4 regions of the Halobacillus sp. B23F22_5 genome follow, and region 3 is predicted to be linked to each of the others. Evidence: riboswitches for the same ligand, from Rfam matches in the RefSeq annotation. Region 3 holds a riboswitch; each other region holds the start of a gene.
The links. Region 3 has a riboswitch for S-adenosylmethionine ahead of ACGTN9_RS09280 (Na+/H+ antiporter NhaC family protein). Riboswitches for the same ligand answer to the same signal wherever they lie in the genome.
Positions count from the first base shown of each region.

Region 1 (5,859 bases), on a different contig from region 3:
ATGGGTGTTGTAATTGCTTTTGGTATGACAGTCAAAGAACTGATGCTTTCTGGGTTTGCTAAAGCTGAAGACCCGAACTCAGGGAGCCGGCAGATGCCTGGCCACTTTGGGCAAAAGAAAAACAGAATCGTTACAGGTTCTTCTCCAGTTACGACTCAGGTGCCTCACGCAGTGGGAATTGCCCTTGCAGGTAAAATGGAGAAAAAAGACTTTGTTTCCTTAGTTACATTTGGAGAAGGTTCATCTAACCAGGGTGATTTTCATGAGGGCGCCAACTTTGCAGGTGTCCATAAGCTGCCAGTCATCTTTATGGTAGAAAACAATAAGTACGCCATATCCATTCCAGTCGAACGGCAGCTTGCTTGTGAAAAAGTTTCTGATCGAGCAATTGGATATGGGATGCCAGGATATACTGTCGATGGCAATGATCCTCTTGAAGTCTTCGAAGTTGTTAAACAAGCGGCAGAACGAGGACGTAACGGAGAAGGCCCAACACTGATTGAAGCAGTTTCTTATCGTTTAACTGCACATTCCAGTGATGATGACGATCGTACTTACCGTGAAAAAGAAGAAGTTGACGAAGCCCGTAAAAAAGATTCTATCATTACATTTGGCAACTACCTTCGGAGCTTAGACATTTTAACAGAAGATATTGAGAAGAAAATGAATGAGGAGATCACGGATTTGGTTAATGAAGCGACTGATTACGCAGAAAATGCTCCATATGCTGATCCGGAATCCGCTTTAAAATACGTATATGAAGAGTAAGGAGGGGAATGACAATGCCAGTAATTTCTTATATACAAGCTGTAACACAAGCGCTGCGTGAAGAAATGCAGCGTGATGAAAAAGTTTTTGTTTTGGGAGAAGACGTCGGAAAACGCGGTGGTGTATTCCGTGCTACAGACGGGTTATATGATGAATTTGGAGCCGATCGTGTTTTAGATACGCCTCTCGCTGAATCAGCAATCGCTGGGGTAGGTATCGGTGCTGCAATGTACGGTATGCGACCTGTAGCTGAAATGCAATTTGCAGATTTCATCATGCCAGCTGTCAACCAGATCATTTCCGAAGCTGCAAAAATCCGCTACCGCTCCAATAATGACTGGAGCTGTCCCATAACCATCCGGGCACCATACGGCGGGGGCGTTCATGGCGCATTGTATCATTCTCAATCTGTTGAAGCTGTGTTTGCCAATCAGCCAGGATTGAAGATTGTTATGCCGTCTACTCCATATGATGTCAAAGGTCTATTGAAAGCAGCAGTTCGTGATCCTGATCCGGTACTATTTTTTGAACATAAACGAGCTTATCGTCTTATTAAAGGAGAAGTTCCTGAGGAAGATTATACCTTGCCGATCGGAAAAGCGGATGTAAAGCGTGAAGGCTCAGACATCACCGTGATTACATACGGTTTAGCTGTGCATTTCGCCTTACAGGCAGCAGATAAGTTGGCGGAAGAGGGAATCGATGTGCATATCCTCGACTTGCGCACTGTTTATCCATTAGATCGGGAAGCAATCATCGAAGCCGCATCAAAGACCGGGAAAGTACTGCTCGTATCAGAAGATAACAAAGAAGGCGGGATCATCAGTGAGGTGTCTGCCATCATCAGTGAAAACTGTCTATTTGAACTTGATGCACCAGTACAGCGTCTGGCAGGTCCGGATGTTCCAGCGATGCCATATTCACCGACAATGGAAAAGTATTTTATGATCAATCCGGATAAAGTAGAAAAAGCCATGAGAGAGCTTGCTGAATTTTAATCCAAAGGAGGAGTCTCTGTGGGCGTAGAAAAAATAAACATGCCACAATTGGGCGAAAGTGTCACCGAAGGCACAATCAGCACATGGCTGGTCCAAGTGGGAGATAAAGTCAATAAGTACGATCCGATTGCTGAAGTGATGACAGATAAAGTAAACGCAGAAGTACCTTCATCGTTTACGGGCGTTATCAAAGAATTAGTAGCTCAGGAAGGCGACACAATCGCCGTGGGTGAATTAATGTGTTATATCGAAGTAGAAGGCGGCGGTTCGGCTGGTGTAGCAGAAGAACCTGCAAAAGATGAACCTGCAGCGGAAGAACCGGCAGCTGTGGAAAAAGACGAACAGAAGATAAAGAGCCAGAAGCAAGAGCAGCACGAAAATAAAGATAACACAATGAAGAAGCGTTATTCACCGGCGGTTATGCGGTTGGCGCAGGAGAATGACATCGATCTTGAACAGGTAGAGGGGACAGGCAAGGGTGGCCGTATCACCCGGAAAGATGTAGAAAAAGTGATTGCTGCTGGAGGCACGCAAGATAAAGAGCCTCAAGAAACGGTACAAGAAGCTCCAGCGAAAACTTCTGAACCGGCTCCATCTCCAGCACAACCAACGCCTGCACCTTCTAATATAAAAACGGAAGCCGGAGATAAAGAGATTCCTGTCACTGGTGTGAGAAAAGCTATTGCACAAAACATGGTCAAATCTAAGACTGAAATTCCTCATGCCTGGATGATGGTTGAGGTCGATGTTACAGGCTTGGTCGAGTACAGAAATTCACTGAAAGATAAATTCAAAACTGAAGAAGGCTATAGTCTGACTTTCTTTTCTTTCTTTGTCAAAGCGGTAGCCCAGGCATTGAAAGAGTACCCGCAATTGAACAGCACATGGGCTGGTGATAAAATCATTCAGCGTAAGGCGATCAACTTGAATATCGCAGTTGCTAAAGAAGATCAACTATTCGTTCCGGTCATCAAGGATGCAGATGATAAGAGCATCAAAGGGATTGCGAAGGATATCACTGACCTCGCGATGAAGGCGAGAAACGGTAAATTGACCTCCGCTGATATGGAAGGCGGTACATTCACCGTTAACAATACCGGTTCCTTCGGTTCCGTCCAGTCGATGGGAGTTATTAATCATCCACAGGCAGCAATTCTCCAAGTGGAATCAATTGTGAAAAAGCCTGTCATCAAAGATGGCATGTTTGCAGCCCGTGACATGGTAAACTTATGCTTATCTCTGGACCACCGTGTACTGGATGGGCTCGTTGCTGGCAATTTCCTGGCACGAGTCAAAGAAATTTTGGAAAATGTAAACAAAGACAACACACCAATTTATTAAGAACAAAAGCGCAAGCGCCTTGCTCACCCCCGACAAGCTTAAGACAAGCCTCGGCGTGACGTTCTTTGTACTTTTAGACCAATTAAATTTTTAAAGGTTTAAAGTATAAGTAAAACTAAGGCTTTCGCCATAAAAAATTGGCGATAAGCCAAGTTTTTCTAATCACAGAGAGGATTGACTTAAGACCTCGAGGGGGTAGGCGCTGGAGCTGGATGAGACCCACTACCGAAAGTTATCCACAAAAAGAAAATTTTATAATTTCCTAGCCAAAAACAAACACTCCCGTGAACCGATGTAGGTTCCGGGAGTTTTGGATTTCATGCTTTATTTTTATAGGAAGTGATATGGGATTGCAGGTTTTCATCTGAGCCAAATAAAAAGTGCTTTTCCATATTAGGAGAGTAAGTAGAATTAACAGCTTCTCTTCCAACTGTTTCTGCCACCTCACGAAGCATACTTGGAGATGCCCCGCAACATAGTCCAAAGTAATTTACTCCAGTCTCATGTGCTTCCTTTGCCCAGGAAGCCAATTCATATCGATTACAATAAAGCGGGTCGAGTGAAGTTGGAAATGTAGTCTCCGTCGGTATACTACAAGCACAGCCGCCGTCCGGCAAGTTAAAAAAGGTGGGGTGCTCTTCGGTTGTTCTGTATGGAATTGGTAAAGCTCCTACATAGCCATCGACATTTTCACGGATTTTTTCTATATGAGGCTGCATGGTTGCTGGTCCACGAAAACAGTTCATTCCTACTACTAATGCGCCATGCTCCTTCAATAAACGGCAGCCTTCTTCAACAGAATATCCATCTCGTAATACATTTTCACCCATGAGTCCAAACGTGATCACAGCAGGAAGATCTTGCTTTTGAATCTCCTCTAAAGCTATCTTGGCTTCTTCGTAATAATAGAAAGTCTCTCCATTTACAAAGTCTACCCCTTCTTCTTTACACCAGCAGATCATTTCAGCGAACATGCTGCGAACCTCTTCCTTTGAGGATGGATCATCAGGATTGAAAAGGTTTGTATTTGATATATTTCCAGCAACGAGTGCTTCCTCTTCGGGATGTTCTTTGGCTACTTCTTTAGCCAGGCGGATAGCTTGGCGGTTTAAGGGCTCAAGTAGATCTTCTTTTCCGATAACCCTCATTTTTTCACGGTGGGCATTGTAGGTAAAGGCCAGTACAACGTCTGATCCCGCTAACATATAATCCCGATACGTTTGTTTTAATGCTTGAGGATTGTCTAAAGCCACTTCTGGCACGAATGAACCAGCCTGTAAATATCCTCGACGCTCCAATTCAAACAGGTAGCCTTCTCCGCAAATGACTGGTCCATCCTGCAAACGTTCCTCTAAACTTCTTTTTGTCATGTAACCATCCTCTCAGGTGAAGTATTTTTGAAAAATAAAAAACTCTCTTCCAATAAGAAGAGAGATTTTTGTAACGAATCCTCATCTTATCTGCCAGATCAAGAAATCTGTAGGAATTAGCACCTTTTTCAGATGAATATCTGAAAGGTTGCCGGGCGTCTTCGGGCCTAGTCCCTCTGCCACTCTGGATAAGAGTTATCTATGCAATTGTCCTGTATTATAAGTTGGGGAAGAAGCAGGTGTCAACCATATTTTCAGATTATTTTAAATTGATACGCAGCTTTTAGTGCCAGTTTAATTGAAAGCATAATAGAAAATTGATAAGATAACTTAAGAAGGTATTCTAGTTGAAAAGGGGATATACACATGGATTTTAATATTTATATGAACGATGTCGTCAATCAGGCACGTAATGAGATATCACAAGCTGGCTATAAGGAACTTACTACTCCAGAAGAAGTAGATGAAGCATTGAAGCAAAAAGGCACCACCCTGGTCATGATCAATTCTGTATGCGGCTGTGCCGGCGGAGTTGCTCGTCCTGCCGCTGCACATTCTATCCACTATGATAAACGACCGGACAACCTTGTTACAGTTTTTGCCGGTCAGGATAAAGAAGCGACAGAACGTGCCCGTCAACACTTCGTTGGTTACCCGCCTTCTTCTCCTTCTTTCGCGTTTATGAAAGATGGAGAGATTGTAACCATGGTCGAACGTCATGACATTGAGGGCTTTGAGCCGATGGAAGTAGTTGGCAAGCTTCAAAACATCTTTGAGGAACATTGTGAAGAAATATAAGCAAAGATAAAAAAGTCCGTTACGAGGGCCTCCCTCTGTAACGGACTTTTTTATTTTCTACATATCCTGTCTTATCTTGTTGTTAGGGGTTGTGGTTAAACCACAATTTAATAGGGAGATGTTTGTGTAAAGCACACGTTGTCAGAATGACGTCAAAATCGTTACAATTTTCTTAACAGATAAAAAACTTTTAGTTATTCTGTTTAACTGCAGGAAATAGAAGGAACATCTTCATTACGCATATGTAACTGAAGGGATGTGGTGATATTGGAAGCCATTAGCAAAAACTTTTTCTTGTTTTTGTCAAATAATCGTCTGTTGGATCATTTAGCTAAAAAATGGGGGCCGAAATTCGGTGCTGACAAAATAGTAGGCGGAGTGACTTTTGAAGAAGCTGTCCCGTTGATTCAACAATTGAATCAACAAGGACTGCAAGTCACAGTAGATCATTTAGGGGAATTTGTTAACTCTGAAAAAGAAGCCAGGAAACGCGGCCAGGAATGTAAGAACACCATTAAAACCATTTCTGAAACCGGTTTAAATTCAGAGGTTTCATTAAAATTGACATCTCTTGGGCTTGACAT
Region 1 covers NZ_JBIEKI010000002.1:213,281-219,139, forward strand. Annotated here, with positions in the region: gene ACGTN9_RS04420 (thiamine pyrophosphate-dependent dehydrogenase E1 component subunit alpha) at 1-768, shown strand, start outside; gene ACGTN9_RS04425 (alpha-ketoacid dehydrogenase subunit beta) at 783-1,766, shown strand; gene ACGTN9_RS04430 (dihydrolipoamide acetyltransferase family protein) at 1,785-3,107, shown strand; gene ACGTN9_RS04435 (homocysteine S-methyltransferase family protein) at 3,425-4,477, opposite strand; SAM riboswitch class I at 4,561-4,672, opposite strand; gene ACGTN9_RS04440 (BrxA/BrxB family bacilliredoxin) at 4,838-5,275, shown strand; gene ACGTN9_RS04445 (proline dehydrogenase family protein) at 5,543-5,859, shown strand, end outside.
Region 1: it holds a riboswitch for S-adenosylmethionine, as region 3 does, so the genes downstream of both, ACGTN9_RS04435 (homocysteine S-methyltransferase family protein) here and ACGTN9_RS09280 (Na+/H+ antiporter NhaC family protein) in region 3, are expected to answer to the same signal.

Region 2 (5,859 bases), on a different contig from region 3:
GTCGACAGCACCGATGCGATCCAGGAGTCAGGAGATCTTGCACAACCATTGGAGCAAAAATGGCTCCACCCTTCTCAAATAATCTCTTTTTCCAAAGTCGTCACCGGCGTCCACCACGTTTCCAGGGAAAAAACAGTAGTGTTTAAATCTACGGGAATGGCCTTATTCGATGCGGTGGCAGCACATCAGATCTATCAAAAAGCAAAACAACAAAACCTCGGTACCTCACTGACTTTATAAGTGATGAAAACTTACAAAGGGGAGATTAGATGAATAATATCATTATTGTTGAATTCATCCTGTATTGTCTTATCATCCTTGGAATCGGCTATTATTTCAGCCGCACAAAGCTTGATCACTCCGCTTTTCTGCTAGGTGGGAAAAAACTGCCTGGATGGGCGCTGGCATTTTCCGAACGAGCAACTGGCGAGTCGGCCTGGCTGCTGCTCGGTTATACCGGTTTCGTTTTCGCCACCGGCCTGTCCGGCATCTGGGTAGCTGCCGGTATAGCGCTTGGTATCATTTTCTCATGGTTGTTCCTTGCAAAAAAATTCATGGAAGAACGTGATAAATACAATGTATTGACACTCCCTGATTATTTGGCAGCACGGTTCGGCGCCCAGGCGAATTTGATTCGCTGGTTCGCAACAATTTTGATCAGCAGCTTCCTTATGTTTTATTTAAGTGCTCAAGTTGCAGGTGCTGGGAAAATGCTGTTCACTACTTTCGGATTGAATGAAACGACAGGGGTGGTGCTGGCTACAATCGTGGTCATTGGTTTGGCTTTTACCGGAGGCTTTATTTCAGTCGTATGGACAGATATGATCCAGAGCGTCATGATGCTGATCACACTTGTCGCCTTGCCAATTGTCGCACTCGTTTATATCAACACGAATGATTTATCGATTTCATCGGCATTAGCAGAAGCCGGTTCCACTCACGATGCCTGGTTTGGTGGGGCAGCCGGTTTTGCCATCGGTCTGTTATTCTTCAATAACTTTTCCTGGTTCTTCGGATTCCTTGGAGGCCAGCCACAGTTAAGTGCCAGGTTCATGGCTTTAAGAGGGGAAAAAGACGTCAAGACCGGACGTAATGTTGCCATCCTTTGGACTTTCCTTGCTTACGGCGGGGCATTCATGATCGGTGTCACAGCCATTACCATCTATAGTCAGACAACTTTTGCCGACACAGAAACCGTCCTCCCTCATATGGTCATGGATTTGATGCCTGCCTGGATTGCCGGCATTCTATTATCCGGAATCCTGGCGGCAATCATCACGACTGCGGATTCCCAGTTGATGGTTGTCACCAGTTCGGTCAGTGAAGACATCCTCCACAAAGCCTTGAAACTGGATCTATCTGAAAAACAACTACTCACTGCTTCACGGATCATCATCATCGTCTGCGGTCTGATTGGTATGGTAATCGCTCTTGTTTCCGATACCCTCCTGTACTTAATTGTCGGCTGGGCATGGGCAGGAGTCGGCGGCACACTCTCTCCTGCCATTATTCTGACATTTTTCTGGAAACGTTATTCCGGAGTCGGTGTCATTGCTACCATCGTTTCCGGTTTCGTTTTTACGGTACTTTGGATCAGCACACCACTGGACTCCATCATTACGTCACGCTTCACTACCTTCTTTATCGCAGCATTTTTCGGTATCGTATTCAGTTTGCTATTCCCGAACAAAAAATCAAAGCAAGCCTAAAGAAACGAAAGAAAGAACGCGGATCAAAAAGCCGCGTTCTCTTTTTATACTTTAGGAAAGTTTAACTTTGTTAAAGGGTTAAAGTATAAGAAAATACTAAGGCTTTCGCCATAAGGACTTGGCGATAAGCCAAGTTTTTCTAATCATCCCGTCTTCCATTGTTTCGTCACAGGAACCGTTTCTTTTTTCTCTTTAATAAAATTCATACAGGTAATGAACAACCCTGATATGATCAGCAAACCGACCATACCGGCCAATCCTTTTGCAAGTAAAAAGTCAAACGAGCTGAAGAAAACGATGGCCAGTCCGACAGCAGTGAGCAGGGAATAAAACCCTACGCTGTTAAACGATGCTTTCCATACCCAGTTGCCAGAGTTGTCGATCAGGCTGACTAACACAATGGTGATGATGTTGATACCCATCCCGATCCATACTGGATGCGTATTCATGAAAAAGTCGTTGATTGCCCAGCCGCTGAGATGATACCAAAGCAGGCCTGATGCCGAGCCGGTGAACAACGAGACCAAGGCAGCCCGCTTCGTAACAACCGGCCAGAATATTGCCGCAACAACCGGGGCAAATGTCGCCGAATTCCGCGTTACCCAAGCAAAAACATTCCACCACGCTGATTGTTCGGAACGCAGCAGGGCGAATACGATCATTAACCCAGTCAACAACAACAAGGACCATTTGGTATACTTGATCAGCTGCAGTTCATTTGCTTTAGGATTCAAAGCTTTTCCGACATCACGGCCGAGGCTGGTGGCTCCGGAGAATTGGCAAGGCGCTCCCCAACTGAGTGCTGCTGCCCAAAATCCGAGGAAAAACAGACCGACTAACGGTGCCGGTAGTGTTTCCATCAAGTAAAGCGGAACTGCCACCAGTCCGCGTGTTTCCCCAGGCACTACCTGAGCGGCCGCCAGTCCGAATAAAACAGCACCAATTATCAACGGAATGCCGAGCAGCGAAGCGTAAATTAAACCTCGGCGCCCCTGTTCCGGGGTTTTACAGGACAATGCCATCTGGAATGCTGCCTGGGCAAGAATGACATTGAAAAGGAATGTCCCGAACCAGGCCAGGATCGTCTGCAGGCCGGCTGCACTCCATGACGCGTACTCGGGTCTTTCCTGAAACAATGTCTGAATGCCATCGATCCCTGGATTGATAAAAAATGCGTAAGTCCCGATCGCAAGCATCATGAAAAACACCACGACGTTGCTCAATTGTGTAAAACCGACAGACCACATGCCGCCGAATTGCAGATAAACAAATAGTAATAAAGCAGTTAAAGCTACGGATAATACCAGCGATATACCTGTAAAAACAGACAACGCGGATGCAAACGCCAGCGCAGTAGCCACTGACCACATCGGGAATGTGAAAGCTGTAATCGCTCCGGCAAGTCCTCGGACTTTTTCACCGTAACGGTCCCCAAGCAGACCAGAGATTGTCACCAGTGCCCGTTTTCGGAATGGTGCAATCAAAACAAGGGCGATAATCAAGACATGCACTGTTTCCGCCACGCCATACCAGATGGCCGACACCCCTGTCAGATAGCTGAGCTCCAGAACCGCTATGTACGACGAACCGGAGAACAATCCCGTGATGCATACCGTAACGAACAGGGTATTGAACCCGCGCCCTCCTACGAAAAATCCATTGCCATCTTTCGCCCGCCTCATTCCAAGCTGGCTCATAAAAATTAAAAAGAACGTATAGGCCAAAGCAAAACCGATAAACCAATATCCTACTGTTGTCATTCTTTTGCCTCCTTAAAAATATGTTACCTTCGTGCCTGTTGCAAAGTTGATTATATTTATCAGTTTAGTAAGTTTAAAACCAATAAATATCCCCTTGATACTAAGAAAACCTCCGTTTTAATATAGAAAAAACCTCTCCCGGAGGAAGAGGTTTTTTCTCTTCCTCATCTTTCAGACAACAGCGTCTGTTGGACGTAGCACCTTATTATTTCCCCAAAGAAAATAACAGGTTGCTGCAGGTTCACGGGACCAATTTCCTCCCCTGCTCGCGATAAGGATGTTTTCCGTAATTAAGTTAAATTCTACCCTACAAGATGCTCGGATGAATGTCAATATATTTTCTGACTTTTTTCTCTATTCTTACAATGAAAACACTTACATTATCAAAAATAATGCTAATCTCCTAATCGTGCCACTCACTTCCTGTTATACTTTAACTATCTACATGAAAGTGAGGTTCAATCATGCAAAAAATCTGGCATACATACAAACATTCTTCATTCATTCTAAAAATGACAATTGGTTTTCTGCTTGGTATTGCTGTTGGTATCATCTTCGGACAGCAGGCGGAAGTACTGAAACCGCTCGGTACGATACTTATCAACCTATTAAGCTTGATTGCAATTCCAGTCATTTTCCTGACCGTCGTCCTGGCCATCAATCAGATGAAGCCAAAACATTTAGGTCGCCTGGGCGGGAAACTGCTTATCTACTACGGGCTGACGACAGGCGCAGCAGTAGTCATCGGTGTAGCTCTTGCGCTATGGATCAATCCAGGTTCCCAGCTTTCATTACCTGATGCCCAGGTAGAAAAGCCGGAAACCCCAGGTTTTTCGGACGTATTATTGAATATTGTACCGGACAATATCTTCCAGGTTTTCGCATCCGGGGAGCTGATGGGCATTCTTTTCTTAGCCGTCATCATCGGATTGGGGATGGCCAGGATGCGCTACGCCGATAAAGTCGACTTGCGTGATTCGGGAGAGACACTGCACCGATTCTTTTCTGCTGCCAATGAGTTATTCTTTTTACTATTAAAAGGAATTCTTCTATATGCTCCTATTGGAATATTCGCCATTAGTGCTTCTTCCTTCGGGAGCCAGGGTTGGCAGACTTTCCAATCGCTACTGGCGTTTACCGGGGTATTTTATCTCGGGGTGGTTCTACTGTGGCTTTTCATCTACACTGCTTTTCTCAAGTATGCAAAAATCAGTATCAAGGACTTTTTTAAACAGACGAAAGAAGCGTATTTTACCGCTTTCTTTACATCCAGCAGCATAGCTTCCCTGCCTGTTGCGATCGAATCGGCAAAAAAAGCCGGTATTTCCGAGCGGACAGCTAATTTTTCCTTGCCGATCGGAGCCGTATTCAACTCAGACGGCGGGGCACTGCGGATGGGAGTCTCAATTGTATTTGCCGCCAATATCACTGGCCTGGATTTATCAGTCATGGACTTTCTCACCATTGTAGTAGTAGGGACGCTGCTATCGATCGGGACAGCTGGAATTCCAGCCGCCGGACTGGTGACATTGGCAGCCGTGCTCACTCTATTCAACTTGCCGCTGGAAATTGTAGCCCTGATTGCAGGCGTGGATGTCCTGATCGGCATGGCCGGTACGGCATCGAATGTTTTAGGGGATATCGTCGGCTCTGCCGTCATTGACCGCAATGAGGAAGCAGATTCCGATCCAGCTGCGTAATCCTATTTCATGATGCTCATTTATGCTTTTTCTGTTCTTTACTAGACAGCATGGCCAAGTACTAGACAAGGCAGGTCGGTTCCTATACTTTTTCTAAAGTTTACTAGACATAGTGAGGAAAACACTAGACATTTTCAATTTTTTACTAGAAACTTCTAACGAATACTAGGCAAAAAGCGTCGATACTGGACACCACATTCCAGCATCGACTTTTTTATTTTAGATATGGATTAAAAAGTATCCTGTTTGTCAGGAGTATCCCCCGAAAAAAAACATAACAAACGGACTCCGTAAAGACAGGAGTCCGTTTGTTCATTTATTCTTCTGTGCTGAATTTATGTTCAGCCAATGTAATAGCAATTTCATCTTCAATATCCTGAACCGATCCCAGGTAATTATTTAATACGACAGCGAAAATCAACTCTTCTCCGTCTTTGCTGGTTACATAACCGGACAGTGAAGTGACACCGGTCAAAGAGCCGGTCTTAGCCTTGACGTTGTCTTCTGCTGGTGTATCATTCATCCGGTAGCGGAGTGTTCCACCGACAAACCGTTCACTGTTCCCGGCTACAGGCAGTGAAGCTAAGTAAGCAGGGAACCATTCTTTCCCTCTTACTTGATACAGTAGTTCTGAAATTTCATGAGCGGGTACCATGTTGACGTGGGACATGCCGGAACCATCTCGCAAAC
Region 2 covers NZ_JBIEKI010000023.1:23,727-29,585, forward strand. Annotated here, with positions in the region: gene ACGTN9_RS19530 (ornithine cyclodeaminase family protein) at 1-240, shown strand, start outside; gene ACGTN9_RS19535 (sodium/proline symporter) at 270-1,709, shown strand; gene ACGTN9_RS19540 (sodium:solute symporter family protein) at 1,853-3,469, opposite strand; SAM riboswitch class I at 3,631-3,747, opposite strand; gene ACGTN9_RS19545 (dicarboxylate/amino acid:cation symporter) at 3,934-5,169, shown strand; gene dacB (D-alanyl-D-alanine carboxypeptidase/D-alanyl-D-alanine endopeptidase) at 5,486-5,859, opposite strand, start outside.
Region 2: it holds a riboswitch for S-adenosylmethionine, as region 3 does, so the genes downstream of both, ACGTN9_RS19540 (sodium:solute symporter family protein) here and ACGTN9_RS09280 (Na+/H+ antiporter NhaC family protein) in region 3, are expected to answer to the same signal.

Region 3 (5,859 bases):
GAAAAAAAGGATGAGGCGCTGTCCCCATATCAAAGAAATGCTTGTCAATGCTGCCGAACCAATCATCAATATCATTACGCTGATAAGAGTAATTAAATATACCTTATTATTTTTTCGAAGCTGTTCTACGATGGATTTCAACATTACACACACCTGTCATGTAAACTATTCACTTCTTTTTGTATTTCTACTACTTCATTCAAAACCTCCGAATTAAATTCCAGCCCCACTATAACAAACTCCTATTAAATATAGGTGAGGAAATATCATCCATTTTACGTTCATTTTCTTTAGAGGCATGAAAAATGGAGCTTAGTGAAAGCTAAAGTTGAGGTGATAAATATGAAAAAGCAGCCGAAAGAGAGATTTAATATCCCTACGGAAGCAAATGGCACAGGGGGAATAGGCATGCAAAATACGGTAAAGTCCAATCAGCCATTTGATGCCGAGGATAGACTTTCTGGAGACTCAGTGGATGAACATAAGAAAATCGAGTCTTTCAACGAGAGCCAGGCGGAAAAAGAGATCGGCCAGGCGTTCAATAATTCATGATGTCTACAAATAAGAACCCAACCGCAAATTTTAGCGGTTGGGTTCAATTAGTTACTTCAGCCATTAGTGATTCACCTGCTCTCTAATAATTTTTTTACTGTTGAATAAGCGCGACCAAAAGCTTTCTTTCTTTTTTTGTTCCATCATTTCTTTCAGCGTTTTCATTAATAGTTCATCTCTCCTGCTAATGTTGGTAATCACTGCTTCATGAGAAGCCTTACTTGTTTGATGGATCCGCTCAAATTGTTCTTTCAGTTCTTCGAATTCTTTCTTGCGTTCCTGATTCTGTCGATGAAAGGTATCATTCTGTTCCCGAAGTAAGTCGTTCTGTGCTTTTATCTCTTGAAGGAATGCTTCATAACCATCCTGCATTTTGTTGACAACTGGCTCCGATAGGAGTTCATTTGGATCATCCTTAGTGTTCAGCGTTATAGAACTTCGCAATACATCCCGTATTTTTTCTTTCGGTTCTCCTATTCCTTTCAGCTTTTCAATTGTCATGAAAATTTCGAGCGCTTCTTCTTCGTAACGCATACTTCTTCCACTTCCCACAGACGGTAAGAATTCCGAAAACTGCTCTTTCCAGGATTGTAAGGTGGGACGCGGCCGGTTCATCTTTTTGGCAATGTCAGCCAGGGAGTAAGTCCGTTCGTAATCGATCGTTAACACCTTCTTTCGTCAAGTTTTCATAGAGCATCACATATCAAATTATGTTATATAGTGAATTCGCTATTGTCTTTGCAATTTCCTTTGATGAAAAAAAGGAGCTTTTCAGATATATTGTTAAAGTTTGTAGCTTTCTTTGATATTGGTGAATGGTAATTAATTTGTTATTCCGGCATACCCACTAAAATAACTAGAATTCTCCATGGTTCTCCTCACATACATATAACTTAGAAGACTGAAAGGTAAGGGGTGTGCGTTTGAAAAAGTCATTGATCGATTGGCCGTTCTTTCTTGTAGCGTTTATCTCCTTGTTAATACTCTGCAGCATTGTTTTTTTCTACCCGAATGTTACACATACCTGGCTGGAACAGATGCATGTGCAATTAACGGATGTGACAGGAGTCCTGTATTTATGGATCGGTTTTTCTTCTTTGATTTTTTTAATATGGGCAGCTTTTAGCAAGCACGGGCAAATCAGGCTTGGTAAAAAGGACGAGTCTCCGGAGTTTTCTACATTCAGTTGGATTTCGATGATTTTTTGCGCGGGTATTGGGTCGGGAATTATGTATTGGGGAGCGATTGAGTGGGGGTATTATTATCTCGAGCCTCCGCTGGGCCTCATTCCTGGTACTCCGTTTGCAGTGGAGTGGAGTGCGGCTTACGGATTATTCCACTATGGGCCGACAGCGTGGGCGATTTATTGTCTGCCTGCATTGCCGATTGCTTATCTGTATCATGTGAAGAAGGTGCCGATTCTTAAAATCAGCGAGGCTTGCCGCCCTGTGCTGAATCATCATACCGATGGTTTCGTAGGAAAGTTGATTGATATGTTTTTTATGATTGGTTTGCTGGGTGCGTCAGGGACAACCCTCGGCATCAGTATACCGATGATGGCTGAAGGGGTAAAGCGACTTACAGGAATACAGCATACCTATTTCCTGGATATTTTCCTGCTCCTCCTCTGTACGGTTGTGTTTGCGGTCAGTGTGTTTGCTGGAATGGAAAAAGGGGTGAAACGGCTAAGCAATATAAATGTCTATTTAGTTTTCTTTTTACTCTTGTTTGTCACCATACTTGGACCGACTTTTTTCATTTTAGAGATTTCGACTAATAGTGTCGGGCTTGTACTGAATAATTTCTTCCGCTTGAATACGTGGATGGATCCGATTGCGCAGTCAGGTTTTCCGGAAAAATGGACAATCTTCTACTGGGCCTGGTGGATTGTCTATGCTCCTTTTATCGGTTTGTTTATTGCTAAAATATCCAGAGGTAGAACGATCAAGGAAATGATATTGGGGACGATTATTTTTGGTCCCGTCGGATGCTGGCTGTTTTTCTTTGTACTTGGAAACTATGGCCTTTATCTTCAGAACACGACTCAATTGGATGTAGCTACTATGATCAAGCAAGGTCATTCAAATGAAGCGGTCATTTCTATCATTCACTCGCTGCCCTTCGGCGATTTCACCCTGGTTTTATTTTTGATCCTGGCTGTAATCTTTGTAGCGACCACCTATGATACCTCTTCTTATATGCTGGCTGCTGTAACCCAGCGAAGAATCGAGGGGGAACCGATCCGGTTAAACCGTTTGTTTTGGGCTTTTGCCCTTGCACTCCCTCCGATGGCTTTGTTGATTATAGGAGGATTGACATCCCTGCAGGCTGTCACACTGTTAGTTGCCCTCCCCTCATGTATTATCATGGTACTATTATCGCTCTCGTTCTTAAAATTGGTATAGTTCTGTTTTTCTTTCTGTGGTCCTTTACGAGATGGAAAAATTAACTGCTTGCATACAGTTGCCTTCTATTGTACTGTGAATAACAGTCCTTAGAAAAAATCTAATTTCATAGTTATCTTATCAAGAGAAGCAGAGGAACTGGTCCGTTGAAGCTTCAGCAACCCCCCCTAATGGGAAGGTGCTAATTCCAGCAAGTCATTGAACTTGGCAGATAAGAAGGAAAGTCAACTGAAGCCTTCTTGCGTCTGCAAGAGGTTTTTTTATTGGCTAGGAAAATATAAAAATTTCTTTTTGTGGATAACTTTCGGTAGTGGGTGTCATCCAGCTCCAGCGCCTACCCCCTCGAGGTCTTAAGTCAATCCTCTCTGTGACAAAGAACGTCACGCCGAGGCTTGTCTTAAGCTTGTCGGGGGTGAGCAAGGCGCTTGCGCTTTTGTTCTTATGACAAAAATCCACCTAGAATGGACATAATGTAAGTAATTGGAGGGAAATACATGCAGGATAAAAAAATAACGGGGAATCCGCTGGCGCTGATTCCCTTTGGAATATTCATCCTACTATTCATAGGCTCAGGGGTTGTCACGGGGGACTTTTACAAGATGCCCGTCCTTGTCGCTGTTTTCGTAGCTATTTTTGCTGCATTATTTATGAATCGAAAAGAGAGTTTTCAAACGAAAGTGATGCAGCTGGCGGAAGGAGGCGGGCACCCGAATATCATCCTGATGGTGATCATTTTCTTGTTAGCAGGAGCGTTCGCCTCTGTCGCAGAAGGAATGGGAGCGGTTGAGTCGACGGTCAATCTCGGATTGACATTCCTTCCACAGAGTTTGCTTGTGGTCGGCCTGTTCGTCATTGGCTGTTTCATCTCGATTTCCATGGGGACTTCGGTCGGAACAATCGTTGCCCTGGCGCCGATTGCCCTTGGAGTTGCTGAGCAGACCGGAATCCCGGTCGCTCTCGTAATGGGCGCGGTGATCAGCGGCGCGATGTTCGGAGACAACCTGTCGATCATTTCTGATACGACGATTGCCGCTGTTCGCACACAAGGTACTAAGATGAAGGACAAGTTTAAAGCAAACTTATTCATCGTCCTTCCGGCGGCTGTCCTAACAGCAGTGATTTTCGGTGTGTTGAGTTCTGACACTGCAGGATCTTTAGAGGAAAGCCATCCATTTAACCTTATAAAAGTATTGCCGTACCTTGCTGTGCTTGGTTTTGCGATAGCTGGGATCAATGTCATCTTTGTACTGATCGGCGGAATTATTTTTGCCGGGATTGTCGGGCTTGCTTTTGGAGAGTTTGCCCTGATGGATTTTGTTACGCTAATCAGTGAAGGCTTCACAGGCATGCAGGAACTGACGATGCTCGTCATCCTGCTTGGTGGATTAGTAGAACTAATTCGCCGGAATGGTGGGATTGAGTACTTGTTGGAAAGTATAACAAAACGGATTGATAGCAATAAAGGCGGAGAATCAGGAATTGCCGGACTAGTCACAGCGGTCAATCTGGCCACAGCCAACAATACGATTTCAATCATTACAGCTGGTCCGCTGGCAAAGCAGATTTCAGAGCGATTCGCTATCGACAACCGTAGATCAGCCAGTCTTCTTGATATCTTTTCCAGTGCTGTTCAGGGTCTGATTCCTTATGGCGCACAGATACTGGCAGCTGCTGGAGTAGCCAAGATTTCTCCGGTGGAAATCGTCCCTTACAGCTTTTACCCGATGCTTCTTGCGTTGTCAGGGATTCTAGCCATCCTATTCCGGTTTCCGAAGTTCACCCGGACACCGCTAGAAAAAAGAAAAGAAGTAGATGTGACTTCTTCCTAACAGACAGGCTCCGTGTTTTACGGAGCCTGTTTTTTTGGTTTTTCCATTCGAGTACCATTATTGAAAGCTTTTTCTTGAGTAGTTCGTATAGATAGTAAACGCAGAAAGTTGGAGGGACACGGATGACAAGCTTATTATGGATTGGTTTCTTCCTCTTCTTATTGATCGGAGTGAGCAGGTTGATGGGGGAACGGAAAGGTAATATTACGTTTGATTTTGATAACTATTATATTCACTTAAAAGACCAGGTCTGTGCCATAACGGAAGAATTACTGGCACAGGGCAGGGAAGTAGAATATATCGATTATCGCACGTTCCTGGTTGATGGCGAGGAATATCTGTTGAGGGAAGCGCATGTCAGAGGGTATCAACGGCTGTTTTTGAAAAAAATCAATCGCAGGAAGAACTATTAATTGAAAGCCTATTGCATAATATAGCATATCTAAGTTTTTAGATTTTAAGGAGGTGAATGATGAAAGTAAAGCTCTGGATGATTCTATGCTTTATGATAGTAGTGATGGCTGGCTGTTTTGGCCATAAAACACTAGAATTTCACGGGAAAAGTGAAAAATGGGAAGTCAAATACCAGGCGGACATTAGAGGAGATGACAGCGAATCGACCAGCTTTAAAATAAGGTATATCGGTGAAGGGGAGCCTCCGGAAAAGATTGCATATAAGATGGACAGTCCATCTGGGGGGACAGCTGGTAATGATCATTTGAAAAATGGGGTCCTGGATTCTGCGGGATCCAGTTGTTCTGGCTGCGCGATCACCAGGGAAGATCATAAGATAAGTGTAACGATTGAATGGGATGGAGAAACAGAACGGATGATTTTAGAAAATAAATAAAAATGACTTTATCGAGCGCTGCGTTTGACTAGCAGGGCTTTTTTATAGGAATAATGTATTGTTTTAATTTTCTGTTTTTGAAATAATTGGTAGGGATGGAGTTGATGGATATGGAAAATTACGGCTCTCCACCTGGTTTTTGGCTGGATTTCCTAAATGTCATGGCATTGGTTATTTTTATGGTAATCATTATACCGAGTTTTCTTCGCCGTATCATGATGGC
Region 3 covers NZ_JBIEKI010000005.1:123,963-129,821, reverse strand. Annotated here, with positions in the region: gene ACGTN9_RS09300 (hypothetical protein) at 1-141, opposite strand, end outside; gene ACGTN9_RS09295 (hypothetical protein) at 409-552, shown strand; gene ACGTN9_RS09290 (MerR family transcriptional regulator) at 616-1,221, opposite strand; gene ACGTN9_RS09285 (BCCT family transporter) at 1,476-2,957, shown strand; SAM riboswitch class I at 3,072-3,175, shown strand; gene ACGTN9_RS09280 (Na+/H+ antiporter NhaC family protein) at 3,452-4,786, shown strand; gene ACGTN9_RS09275 (hypothetical protein) at 4,909-5,199, shown strand; gene ACGTN9_RS09270 (hypothetical protein) at 5,259-5,636, shown strand; gene ACGTN9_RS09265 (DUF4181 domain-containing protein) at 5,747-5,859, shown strand, end outside.

Region 4 (5,859 bases), on a different contig from region 3:
GGGGTTAGGATGGAACAACTTGAATTAGCAACAAAAAGTGAAACACTCCAAAAAGAGAAGCGTGCACTTATTTTCATTCATAGCCCGTTTTGTGGAACATGTCATATGGCCAGGAAGATGTTAGATACCATAGAGGCAATGTGGAAGCAGGATTTGTTTTTTGAATTGAATGCATCCATCCATCCTGCTTTTATGCAGGAATATCAAATCAAGAGTGTACCTTGTTTATTAATTCTTACTGACGGTAAGATCAAGGAAAAAATCTATGCGTTCCGTTCGGTGACTTATATGCAGAGAGTGGTGTCTAAATACGTCAACTCTTAATATTATTTCCCGAGAAATAACGAAAGAGTCAGCAGCCTTACCTGGCGTGATACTTCAGGGGGGCTGTTTTTTGATGATTCCACGATAGGACGTATCAAGCGAATATATTTATTTGCAAGCTCTACTAAGCGTTCTTATCGTTCTCGAAACTGAGTCTTCAAAATCAACACAGGGGTTTAGGTGATGTTTTCTCCAACAAAAAAAGCCGATTGCTACCGGCTTTTTCTAGTCCACTAACTCCCCTAATTTTTCTACTATTTCTAGGAATTTTGCCTGATCGTCGAATTTCGCTGCTATAAATCCTTTTTGGTCGATGATTACGGTTGTGGGCACACTGGTACATTGATACTGGTCGTATATGCTTCTTCCTTCATCAACTAATGTTTTCTGCGTCAGGAACTTTGTTGCAAAATCCTCTCCAGCTTGGCTGCTTCTTTCCCGACCAGCAACGTTAATAGTAAGCATGCGGACTTTATTTGAATCCATTGAGCGGTTCAATTGTTCTTTCATAGGCAAGTCCCTGGCACAGTCAGGACACCAGGATACCCAAAAAGTCAGTACAATCACTTTTCCGATGTCTTCTTTCACATCATAGACGGAGCCGGAATGAATTTCCGGCAATTGAAAAAGTGGTGCTGTTTCCATGGTTTTCCCCTCCTTATTTAAGTAACTATTCTTTACCAATCCTATCATAAAAAATAATGAAGAAGCATGCGATGCAGGTCATCTCCCAAGGGTGGCCACGGAAGTTTCTCCATAGGAAGTTCAAATAAAAATCTAAATAAGTCGAATTTTGTTGACAATTATTTTTGAGCCGTGCTACAATCCTTTTTGTGACACTTAAAAGGATTAAAGCAATAAAATAGTATCTCTTATTAAGAGAGGCGGAGGGACTGGCCCGATGAAGCCCGGCAACCGTCAAGCATTTATGCTTGAAAAGGTGCCAATTCCTGCAGAGTAATTAACTCTGACAGATAAGAGAACGGAGCAGCTTGATATATAAGCGCCTTTCTGTTCTCGTAAGCAGAAAAGGCGTTTTTTTAATTTAACGAGCATGAAGTCAGGCTTGTAGGAGGCGGCATGAAATGATTTCTATCAAAGAACTTACGAAAGTTTTTCATACAAAAGATCAAGATGTCACCGCAGTAGACCATCTTGATTTGAATATCAAATCTGGAGAGATTTATGGGGTCATCGGGTATAGCGGTGCAGGAAAGAGTACATTCATTCGTTTATTGAATCGTCTCGAAGACCCTACATCGGGTTCGGTTACGATCGATAAGCAGGAAATAACCAGTATGAACAAGAATGACTTACGACTCGCCCGGCAGGAAATCGGAATGATCTTCCAGCATTTCAACCTGCTCTGGTCGCGCACAGTCAAAGATAATATTGCTTTTCCGTTAGAAATCGCTAAAATGCCGAAGGAAAAGAGAGAAGCTCGAGTGAAAGAATTGGTTGAGCTAGTAGGTTTGAAGGGGAGAGAGAATGCATACCCTTCCCAACTGAGCGGAGGGCAGAAGCAGCGAGTCGGCATCGCTCGAGCACTCGCTAATAAACCGAAAGTTCTATTATGTGATGAAGCGACATCTGCACTGGATCCTGAAACAACGGACTCGATTCTTGATTTATTGGTTGATATCAATGAGAAGCTGGGACTTACAATTATATTGATCACCCATGAAATGCATGTAATCAGAAAGATATGTCATCGCGTCGCAGTAATGGAAAATGGAAAAGTAGTAGAACAAGGAGACGTTTTAGATGTCTTCCTTCATCCCGAGCGACCAGTGACAAAAAAGTTTGTTGATCAAGTGATGGGAGATCCCGATCAAGACCACTCCCTTGATTTGATTCATGAGAATTACAAGTCTGGTAAAGTACTGCGCCTTCATTTTATAGGTGAAAGCACGAATCAGGCATTGATAAGCGAACTTTCCAGGGAGTTTAAGATCGACTTGAATATTTTGCACGGGAAAATCACGCAGACTCAAAAAGGTGCGTACGGTACATTGTTCGTCCACGTAGAAGGTGATCAGGTTGAAATTGAAAGAGCTCAAGCTTATATCCAGAACACTTCAGTAGAAGTGGAGGTGATGCCGAATGTTCAATAAGTTATTTCCGAATGTCGAATTACAGGATATGATCACTGCTACCAATGAGACACTTTACATGACCATCATATCTGTTATTGGAACTTTATTTTTCGGTATTATCCTTGGGCTGCTGTTGTATTTATCGCGTCCGGGAGGGTTATGGGAAAACAAGGTGCTCAATTGGATTACGGCAGCGTTTGTAAATGTGTTCCGTGCTATCCCTTTTATAATTTTGATACTATTGTTATTCCCTTTTACTGATTTTTTAATGGGAACAATTCGTGGGCCTAAGGCTGCATTACCGGCTTTGATCATCGGAGCTGCGCCTTTTTACGGCAGACTGGTTGAAATAGCTTTAAGAGAAGTTGATAAAGGAGTAATTGAAGCAGCTAAATCCATGGGGGCTAAAAATTCCACAATAATTTTCAAGGTGCTGCTCAAAGAATCGATGCCAGCCCTTGTATCAGGTCTTACGGTGACAGCCATTGCGCTGATTGGCTATACTGCAGTAGCAGGTGTGATTGGCGCAGGTGGTTTAGGAGACTTCGCTTATTTTTATGGCTTCCAACGGAGTGATTTTGATGTGGTATTTGTATGTACAGTGTTAATCGTCCTCATTGTGTTTATATTCCAATTCATTGGAGACTTCCTGACACGTTCATTAGATAAAAGATAAAAAAGGAGAATGGTTATGAAAAAATGGTTAACAGTTATATTGGCAGGATTATTAATATCAGTATTGGCCGCGTGTGGCAGTGCAGATGAAGGAAGTGGATCAGATAGCTCCTCTTCGGATAAGAAAGAAATAAAAGTTGGTGCTACTTCAGTCCCTCATGCGGAGGTCCTCCAAGAGGCGAAACCGCTTCTAAAAGAGGAAGGGATCGAATTGAAGATTGAAGAGTACCAGGATTATGTGTTACCTAACAAAGACCTGGCGGAAGGCCGAATTGATGCGAACTACTTTCAGCATATCCCTTACCTGGAAACACAAAAGGCTGAAAATGGCTATGACTTCGTAAACCTTGGTGGAATCCATATCGAGCCGATGGGGATCTATTCTAAAAATATCAAAAGTGCTGATGAAGTCCCAGAGGGTACCAATGTACTTTTGAGTCGTTCTGTAGCAGATCATGGACGGATTCTTTCCTTATTAGAAAGAGAAGGACTTATCAAGCTGGATGAAGATGTAAAGAAAGTAGATGCTACTATTAAAGACATCACAGAAAATCCTAAGAACCTGAAGTTCGATGATGGGATTAACGCAGAGCTTTTACCATCAAACTATAAGCGGGAAGAAGATGCCTTAGTTGCCATTAATACCAATTATGCGATTGAAGCTGGACTAAACCCAAGTGAAGATGCCCTTATCTTAGAAGGTTCTGAATCACCTTACGTAAATGTCATTGCCGCCAAAAGCGAAGATAAGGATTCAGAATCCTTGCAAAAGCTGGTAGAGGTATTACGTTCAGAAGAGATTCAAACATTTATGAAAGAAAAATATGATGGTGCTGTCGTTCCAGTAGACGGTAAAGAGTAACATTTTTAGCAAAGACCTCCCGGGATAATGCTCGTGTTATTGCTTATACTAGCAATAGTATGATTATCCTTGGGAGGTTTTTTTATGGAAGAACAAAAAATGACATTCACAGAAGCGTATCTTCAAGAATATAAGCATGGAATTGGAACATTCACAGAGAAAATGCCGAAGATCGCTCATCACTTCAATGCCTTTACAGAAGCAGCCTTTGAGGCTGGAGAGCTTTCTGAAAAAGAAAAGCAGTTGATTGCACTTGGAATCAGCGTGGTAGCCCAAGACGAGTATTGTATGATTTACCACACTAAGGGATGTATTGATCAAGGGGCAAGTGAAAAAGAAATTATGGAGGCTTGTGGAGTTTCTGCAGCCTTTGGGGGCGGGGCTGCAATGAGCCAGGCTGTTACTTTAGTACAAGAAGCGTATCAAGAGTTGCAAAATTTGCAACATTAAGTATAATTCGAGCAAAACGGAGCAACGAGGAGCAAATTTGATTATATATCCTTGGTGTCCTGTTAAATGTTGTATAAAAATACAATTAGTATACCATCCGGTTATTTTGGTTTAAATGCGTTTTGGTCGGGGTAATATACCTGTGCTACACTTAATAGCATACAAAAACCGAAAGGATTGATTTATTATTAACGACCAACTTAAGCTGAATTATACTTCCGAAATGGAGAAAGCTATGCAGCAATCCCACGGAATTGGCTATGCCGAATATAGCAACAAGTTAGATCAGCGATTAAAAGTTGAACAGCGTCGTCAAAAAGATTACGAAGAAAGCCGTAAAATAGTGGCTGAAGTAGATCGTCAATTGCATAAATAATAAATTAAAAAAATCAGGTGGTAGCATACCACCTGATTTTTTCCGTTTATATCTATATAATAAGGAAAGTCCGTGTTATCCTAATAAGGTAGACTTTTTAAACCAAATGGTTTAGAAAGTCTGGTACGTACAGTGAAAAAAGTTGATAACAGTTTCGAAATGATATAAGATTGTAATGAGAATAGATTGAGAATGGATGATGATCCTTAATCAAAAAATGATTTACAATAGATATGGAGGTATTAGTTATGGCAGGATCTACTTTAGAAATTAAGAATCTTCACGTAGCGATCGAAGGTGAAGAAATTTTAACAGGTGTCAACTTGACTATAAACGGTGGAGAATTCCACGCAGTAATGGGACCAAACGGAACAGGGAAATCCACATTGGCATCAGCGATCATGGGTCACCCAAAATATGAAATTACTGAGGGTGAAGTTTATATTGATGGGAAAGACGTATTGGAAATGGAAGTAGATGAACGTGCGCAAGCGGGGCTATTCCTTGCAATGCAGTACCCAAGCGAAATCAGTGGTGTAACAAACTCTGACTTCCTTCGTTCTTCTATCAATGCACGTCGTGAAGAAGGCGATGAGATCTCCTTGATGAAATTCATTAAAGAGATGGACGGAACAATGGACTTATTAGAGATGGATAAGAACATGGCACAACGTTATCTTAACGAAGGGTTCTCCGGCGGTGAGAAAAAACGTAATGAGATCCTTCAATTGATGATGCTTAAGCCTGCTATCGCAATCTTGGATGAAATTGACTCTGGATTGGATATTGATGCCTTGAAAGTCGTTTCTAAAGGTATTAATCAGATGCGTGACGACAACTTCGGCTGCTTGATCATCACTCACTATCAACGTCTATTGAACTATATCACTCCTGATAAAGTACACGTCATGATGAAGGGCCGTATTGTGAAGTCCGGTGGACCAGAACTGGCGCAACGCCTGGAAGATGAAGGTTACGACTGGATCAAGCAGGAGCTTGGAATTGAAGATGAAACTGTAGGTCAAAAAGCGTAAACAGATAGGAGGGATACCATGACAGTAGAAATCTCACTAGGG
Region 4 covers NZ_JBIEKI010000018.1:22,255-28,113, forward strand. Annotated here, with positions in the region: gene ACGTN9_RS17685 (thioredoxin family protein) at 10-324, shown strand; gene ACGTN9_RS17690 (TlpA disulfide reductase family protein) at 550-969, opposite strand; SAM riboswitch class I at 1,194-1,305, shown strand; gene ACGTN9_RS17695 (methionine ABC transporter ATP-binding protein) at 1,410-2,438, shown strand; gene ACGTN9_RS17700 (methionine ABC transporter permease) at 2,428-3,096, shown strand; gene ACGTN9_RS17705 (MetQ/NlpA family ABC transporter substrate-binding protein) at 3,112-3,957, shown strand; gene ACGTN9_RS17710 (carboxymuconolactone decarboxylase family protein) at 4,042-4,407, shown strand; gene ACGTN9_RS17715 (YuzK family famiily protein) at 4,643-4,783, shown strand; gene sufC (Fe-S cluster assembly ATPase SufC) at 5,032-5,817, shown strand; gene sufD (Fe-S cluster assembly protein SufD) at 5,836-5,859, shown strand, end outside.
Region 4: it holds a riboswitch for S-adenosylmethionine, as region 3 does, so the genes downstream of both, ACGTN9_RS17695 (methionine ABC transporter ATP-binding protein) here and ACGTN9_RS09280 (Na+/H+ antiporter NhaC family protein) in region 3, are expected to answer to the same signal.